DNA from 2 places in the Sphaerisporangium siamense genome. Region 1 is predicted to be linked to the other one. Evidence: riboswitches for the same ligand, from Rfam matches in the RefSeq annotation. Region 1 holds a riboswitch; the other holds the start of a gene.
What was found. A riboswitch is a leader RNA that binds a small molecule or an ion and turns the genes downstream of it on or off. The one in region 1 is predicted to bind cobalamin.

Region 2: it holds a riboswitch for cobalamin, as region 1 does, so the genes downstream of both, BJ982_RS04455 (ABC transporter substrate-binding protein) here and cobN (cobaltochelatase subunit CobN) in region 1, are expected to answer to the same signal.

Annotation. Positions count from the first base shown of each region.
Region 1 is NZ_JACHND010000001.1:3,618,326-3,621,984, forward strand. Features, by position in the region: gene BJ982_RS16590 (ferredoxin-like domain-containing protein) at 1-953, opposite strand, end outside; cobalamin riboswitch at 1,072-1,197, shown strand; gene cobN (cobaltochelatase subunit CobN) at 1,255-3,659, shown strand, end outside.
Region 2 is NZ_JACHND010000001.1:960,166-963,824, reverse strand. Features, by position in the region: gene BJ982_RS04465 (ABC transporter ATP-binding protein) at 1-103, opposite strand, end outside; gene BJ982_RS04460 (FecCD family ABC transporter permease) at 100-1,215, opposite strand; gene BJ982_RS04455 (ABC transporter substrate-binding protein) at 1,212-2,201, opposite strand; cobalamin riboswitch at 2,398-2,585, opposite strand; gene BJ982_RS04450 (hypothetical protein) at 2,682-3,167, opposite strand; gene BJ982_RS04445 (hypothetical protein) at 3,312-3,659, shown strand, end outside.

The sequences.
Region 1 (3,659 bases):
CCGAGTGGCGGCATGACGACGAGCGCCACCCGCCCGTCGGCCTGCGGCATCAGCCCGAGTAGCGGGGCACCCGGCTCCCGGGGGAGTACGGCCTCACCTGCCGCAGCGCGACCCGGTGCCGAAGATCGAGGGGGCGCGGGGAGGCGCGTGGTGATCGCTTCGGGGCCGTCGGTCAGTTCCGCGACGCGCCAGGCGGCGGAACCCCGCGCCGCGCGCTCGGCGAGGAACGCCTCCGCGGCGTCGATCATGAGGTTCACGGCCTCGTGCGGCCCCGCCCGCAGACCGGTGTCCCGCCCGGCCAGCAGAACCACGCCCTGGACGGATACGGCCGGCTTACTAGCGGACGCGGCCGGCTCGTGAGCGGACGTGGCGGGCTCGTGCATGGATGTGGCCGGCTCGTAAGCGGGTGCGGGCGGCCGGTGAGGGGAGCGGAGCGGAGACTCAGCGGATGCGGGGACCGACAGGGGGATGTACGCGATGTCGGCGGGGAGGTGGGCGACGTCGCCGCGGCCGTCGTCCAGGGTGAACAGGAAGCGGCCGGGGAGTTCGGCGAGGGCCGGGCGGGAGACCAGCATGGCGTCCAACTCACGGACCAGCGGGGCGATTTCCAGGAGCCCGCGGCCGTCCAGCCCCGCCAAGGGGGAGGCCAGGATGTTCCGCACCCGTTCGTGCGTGGCCGAAGGGAGGAGGCCGGCGGCGGCCATCCGCTCGGCGAATCGTGCCGCGGCCGGGCCGGTGAGCCCGCGTACCTGCACGTTCGCCCGCGAGGTCAGCTCGACGACCCCCGAGCCGAGGTCCGCCGCCGCCGCGCCGAGTTCGCGCAGCCGCCTGGCCGTGAGCAGCCCTCCCGGGACGCGGACCCGGGCCACGGCGCCGTCCGCCGCGGGATGCGTCTGCAGGGCACCGGGACAGGCGTCCCGCCGCGCCCGCTCGGGAAAGTCCACGACCTCCACGCCGAGGATCGTAACCCCAGACCCGAGCGCCGTGGAGCGGAGCATCCCGCCTAGAGGGCGCGGCCGATTTCGCCATGGGCGGTGGTGGCGTGGTCTGATAGGGGCGACGGCGTTATGGAGGAAGCCGGTGTGAGTCCGGCGCGGTCCCGCCACTGTTACCGGGGAGTCAACCCCACCTGAAGGCCACGGCCCGGCGACGGGCGGGAAGGCCGGGGTGAAGCGCCGATCCGGGAGCCAGGAGACTCCGAGCCGTGTATGGACCCGCTACCCGGGGCGCGGACCCCGAGTGAGGAAACGTGCCGTGCGCGAACTCCCTGTTCTGCTGCTGTCCACCTCCGACACCGACCTGCTCAGCGCGCGCGCGAGCGGTCTGCCGTACCGGCTCGGCAACCCCGCCCGGCTGGCCCCCGCCGACCTTCCTCCTCTGCTGGAGGGCGCCGGGCTCGTGGTCGTCCGCCTGCTGGGCGGCCGGCGCGTCTGGGAGGAAGGGCTGGACGCCGTGCTGGCCGGGCCCCGCCCGGTCGTGGTGCTCGGCGGTGAGCAGGCTCCCGACGCCGAGCTGATGGAGCTGTCCACGGTGCCGGGCGGCGTGTGCGCGGAGGCGCACGCCTACCTGGCCCACGGCGGCCCGGCGAACCTGGCCGAGCTGCACCGCTTCCTGTCCGACACCGTCCTGCTGACCGGCCACGGCTTCGCCCCGCCCACCCCCACCCCGAGCTGGGGCGTCCTGGACCGCCCGCGACCGTCGGGGGCGCAGGGTGTACGACCCGCGGGGGCGAACCAGACGCTGGGCGCCCATGCTCAGGATGCGTCGTCTGAGGAAGGGCAGGGGGCATGGTCTGCGGAGGGGCAGGGGACGCGGCCTGTGGAGGCGCACGAGGAGCGGCCGCTGGTGGGGGTGCTTTATTACCGGGCGCATCATGTGGCGGGGAACACGCGGTTCGTTGAGGTTTTGTGTGACGCCGTTGAGGAGGGTGGGGGGCGGGCGTTGGCGGTGTACTGTGCGTCGCTGCGGGCACCGGAGCCGGGGCTGCTGGAGGTGCTGGCTCAGGTGGACGCGCTGGTGGTCACCGTGCTCGCGGCGGGAGGTACGCGGCCCGCGACCGCGTCGGCGGGGGGTGACGACGAGGCGTGGGACGTGGGGGCGCTGGCGAGGCTGGACGTGCCCGTCCTGCAGGGGCTGTGCCTCACGGGGGACCGCGCGACGTGGCTGGAGAGCGACGACGGCCTGTCGCCGCTGGACGCCGCCTCGCAGGTGGCCATCCCGGAGTTCGACGGGCGGATCATCACCGTCCCCTTCTCGTTCAAGGAGATCGACGCCGACGGCCTGCCCGTCTACGTGGCCGACCCCGAGCGCGCCGCCCGGGTCGCGGGCATCGCGGTCCGGCACGCCGCGCTCCGGCACGTGCCCCCGCCCGCGAGGCGGGTCGCCGTGATGCTGTCGGCGTACCCGACCAAGCACGCCCGCATCGGCAACGCGGTCGGTCTCGACACGCCCGCCAGCGTCGTACGGCTGCTGGCCGCGATGCGGGACCAGGGGTACGACATCGGGGCCGCGGGCGAGATCCCCGGCGTGGCGGAGGAGGACGGCGACGCGCTGATCCACGCGCTCATCGCCGCGGGCGGCCAGGACCAGGACTGGCTGACCGAGGAGCAGCTCGCCGGCAACCCCGTGCGCGTCTCGGCCGCCCGCTACGGCGCCTGGTACGCCACCCTGCCCGAGGATCTGCGCACCCGCATGGAGCGGCACTGGGGCCCGCCGCCGGGCGAGCTGTTCGTCGACCGTTCCCGCGACCCCGGGGGCGAGATCGTTCTGGCGGCGCTGCGCGCCGGCAACGTCGTGGTGATGGTGCAGCCGCCGCGCGGGTTCGGCGAGAACCCCATCGCGATCTACCACGACCCCGACCTGCCGCCGAGCCACCATTTCCTGGCCGCCTACCGCTGGCTGCGCGACGGCTTCGGCGCGCACGCCGTCGTCCACGTCGGCAAGCACGGCAACCTGGAGTGGCTCCCGGGCAAGTCGGCCGGCATGTCGGCCTCCTGCGGCACCGACGCCGCGCTCGGCGACCTGCCGCTCATCTACCCGTTCCTGGTCAACGACCCCGGCGAGGGCACGCAGGCCAAGCGCCGCGCCCACGCCGTCCTGGTGGACCATCTCGTGCCGCCGATGGCCCGCGCCGACGGCTACGGCGACATGGCGCGCCTGGAGCAGCTCCTGGACGAGCACGCCTCGATCGCCGCGATGGACCCGGCCAAGCTGCCGGCGATCCGCGCCCAGATCTGGACGCTGATCCAGGCCGCGCGCCTGGACCACGACCTCGGGGTGGCGGACCGGCCGCACGACGCCGAGTTCGACGACTTCCTGCTGCACGTGGACGGGTGGCTGTGCGAGGTCAAGGACGTGCAGATCCGCGACGGGCTGCACGTGCTCGGCCAGGCCCCGGAGGGACGCGCCCGCGTGGACCTCGTGCTGGCCATGCTGCGGGCCCGGCAGATGTGGGCGGGCGGCGTCGCGCTGCCGGGCCTGCGCGAGGCGCTCGGCCTCACCGAGGACGGCGCCGCCGGGCGCGCCGAGACCGACAGGGCCGAGGGCCTGGCGGCGGCCCTGGTCGAGGGCATGGAGGAGCGCGGCTGGGATCCGGCCGCGGCGGCCGAGGTGTGCGCGTCCGTCCTCGGCGCCGTGGAGGAGACGCGGGACGCCGTGGT
Region 2 (3,659 bases), 2.7 Mb from region 1:
CCACGACCTCGCCCGCCGCCACATCAAGGGACACCGCACGCACCAGAGCCTTGCCGCTGACGACGACGGACACCTGGTGCGCCCTCAGGGCGCCGGGCGTCATCGGGCCCTCCGCATGAGCCAGAGGAAGAACGGGCCGCCGACCAGGGCGGTCAGGATGCCGACCGGGATCTCCTCGGGACGGATGAGCGTGCGCGCGGCCAGGTCGGCGACGATCAGGAACGCCGCGCCGAGCAGCGCGACCACGGGCAGCGCACGCCGGTGGTCGGCACCGAGGAGCAGCCGTGCCACGTGCGGCATGATGAGGCCGACGAACCCGATGGAGCCGCTCACCGCGACGATCGCGCCGATCATCATCGCGACCAGCACGAACAGCGCGGCCCGGAACCGGTGCACGTCCAGCCCGAGGGACGCGGCGGCCTCCTCGCCCGCCAGCAGCAGGTTGAGCGGGCGCGTGAGGCCGAGCAGCACCACCGTCCCGGCCACGACCACCGCGGCCGGGATCCATACCACTGCCCATGTGGTGCCGGCCAGCCCGCCGAGCATCCAGCGCAGCGCCGACTGCGTCTTGTGCGGGTCGTTGGACGTCACGACGAGGAAACTGGCGACCGCCGAGAGCACCTCGGCCGTCGCCACGCCCGCCAGCACCAGCCGTACCGTCGTCATCCGGCCGCCGGACCTGGCCAGGAAGTACACCGCGACCAGCGCGGCCAGGGCGCCGAAGAACGCCGCCACGGGCAGGGAGAAGATCCCGAACAGCGACACGTTGAACACCACGACGGCCACCGCGCCGACGCTCGCGCCCGAGGACACCCCCAGCAGCATCGGATCCGCCAGCGGGTTGCGCACCAGCGCCTGCAGCGCCATGCCGCACACCGACAGGCCGGCTCCGATCACGGCGCACAGCAGCACCCGGGGGAGCCGTACGTCCATGACGATCGTCTCGCGCACCGGTGTCCAGGTCGGCGTGGCAAGGGAGGCGTGGACCCGGTGCAGCAGGATCCCCCAGACCTGTCCGGCCGGAACGCTGATCGAGCCGGCGGAGATGCCGACCGTGGCCGCCACCAGGGCCAGCCCGCCGAGCAGGACGAGCACGAGCGTGAACGGGAGACGGCTGCGGCCACGCCTCGCGTCGCCCGGCGGCCGGGACGGCGTGGCGGCGCCGGTCGCCTCCGCCGTGCCGGTCGTCTCGGTCGTGCGGGTCGTCTCCGTCACCGGAAGCGGTCGGGGTGGATCTGGCGAGCCAGCGACTCCACCCCGGCGGGCACGCGGACGCCGAGCACCGTGGAGGACAGTGGGAGCACCGCGAAGCGCTTGTTCTTGATCGCCGGTACGTCCTTGAGCGCGGGGTTGGACAGCAGGAACCGCTTCTTGTCCTCCACCGGCTGGTCGCCGTAGTCGTAGATCACGATGACCTCGGGCGCGCGCTCGGCCACCTGCTCGAATGAGACGTCGCCGAACGTCTTGGGCAGGTCGGCGAACAGGTTGGCTCCACCCGCCCGTTTGATCATCTCGTTCCCGACGCCGGCGCCGCCCGCCGTGAAGGCGGTCTTGTCCCCGCTGTCGTAGACGAACAGCTTGACCGGCGGCGCTCCGGCGACCTTCTTCCCGACGGCGTCCAGCGTGGTGTGCAGCCGACGCACCTCCCGCTCGGCGCGGTCCGGCACCCCGAAGATCTTGGCGACGTTACGGATCTCCTGATCCGTCATGTCCAAGGTCACCGGCGTCGACGCGCATTCCTCGATGTTCAGGTACGTATCGATCCCGGCGCCGGCGAGCGCGGTCCGGCCGCGCCCCTCCTTCTCGTCGAAAGTGGTGGCGAAGCCGCCGTAGACGAAGTCCGGCTCGGCCGCCAGCAGAGCCTCGTACGAGGGGTACTCCTTGGACAGCACCTTGATCCCGTCGTAGGCCGCCCGGTATTCCGGGAGGATCCGATCGTCCAGGTACCCTGTGCCGATCATGGACTTCTCCAGGCCGAGCGCCAGCATGACCTCGGTCGCGTGCTGGTTCAGCGACACCGCCCGCCGCGGCGGCCGCTCGTAGGTGGTGGTCACGCCGCAGTTGGCCATCGTCACCGGGAAACCGGGCGCGGTGGCGTTTTCAGGGGTGGCTCTGTCGACGATTGTGGCGCCGCCACAGCCGGTCACCAGTACGGCCGAAGCGAACGCGAGCAGCAAAGTCAGCGGACGTTTGCCCGTCATGCCGGATCCTCTCCCGAGGGGAACGGTCGTCAGCACGGAGCGGTGCCGCCGGACCACTCCACGAGTGGCCACGGACCGGCGAGAAGTGCCATGCGCGCGCGGGCTCGCGAAGTACGGTCACCTCGCGGCAGCGAGGAGAACGATCGCCTGGACATATCGATCACGCCTTCCTCTCAGGGGAGATCCGCCCCAGCTTCATCGAGGAGGCGACCGCGTGAGTCTCCTGGCTCTCGGGTCGAAGCTCGCCCCGGCCTTCCCGCCCTTACGGGGCAGTGGCCTCGTCGGAGTCCGCTCGCCGATCACAGTGGCGGGACCGCGCCGGATTCACACCGGCTTCCTCGTTCCGCCGTCGCCTTTCGCCGCCCATGGTCGCATACGGAGCGCAGCCCGCAAAGGTGACATCTGGGCTGCTCCTTTCCGGCTCCGGCGGAGATGCGAGCACCTGAACGGGTCGATACCCGTCCTACCCGTCCTACTCGTCTACCGCTGGCCGGCGACGGCCGCCACCTCTGCGAGGCCGTCCAGTGCCCGGCCCACGCGCGGGTGCGCGCCGAGGGCGTCGCCCACGACGGCGTCGGTGGCCTTGAGGAACGCCAGGTGCCGGATCGCGTGCGCGGCGACGTTGGCGACGTCGAGGTGCTCGGGCGTGGGAGCGGCCGGGGTCGCGCCGGCGCTCAGGCACAGGACGGGCAGCTCGATCGCGGGCAGCTCCGGCGTCGGGTCGGGGCAGACGGCGTAGGTCAGCACGACCTGGCCCACCGGCCGGTAACGCCAGCTCGTGGAGTGCACGACGGTGTACGGGACGTCGGCGGGCACGCGCGCGAGGCGCCGGGCGGCCTCGTCGGGGCTCTCCCCAGGGACGGGCGCCGTGGTCGACCGGCGATAGGCCCAGGTCCCCGAGGCGTTGACGCGCAGTGCCAGCACCTCGACCGAGACCGGTGGGAGGACGGCGCTGTCATCGATCATGCGTTCCCGTCCCATTCCCCCGAGTGAGCCTTCCGATCTGTAGTTGCGAGCTCTATGCAACAGCAGCTTATATGCATCACTGCACTTGCGTTGTGCACGGCCCGTGTGCATGGCTTTAGTGGGTCATGCAGGGAGGCGGGCAGGATGCGCGATCTGCCGGGAGTGCTGGCGCTGATGGGTTCGGGGGAGACGAGCCCCACGATGGTGGAGGTGCACCGCTCGCTCGCCCGCCGGCTCGGCCCCCGTCCCCGGGCGACGCTGCTCGACACCCCGTACGCCTTCCAGGAGAACGCCGCCGACATCTCCGCCCGCGCCCGCAAGTACTTCGCCACCAGCGTCGGGCTGGCCGTGGAGGCCGCGCGTCCCGGCGAGCCCCTCGGCCGCGCCGACTGGGTCTTCTCCGGCCCCGGCAGCCCCACCTACGCCCTGGACCGGTGGACGGCCACTGGCGTCGCGTCCGACCTGCGGGCCCGAGTGCGGCCGTCCCGGGGC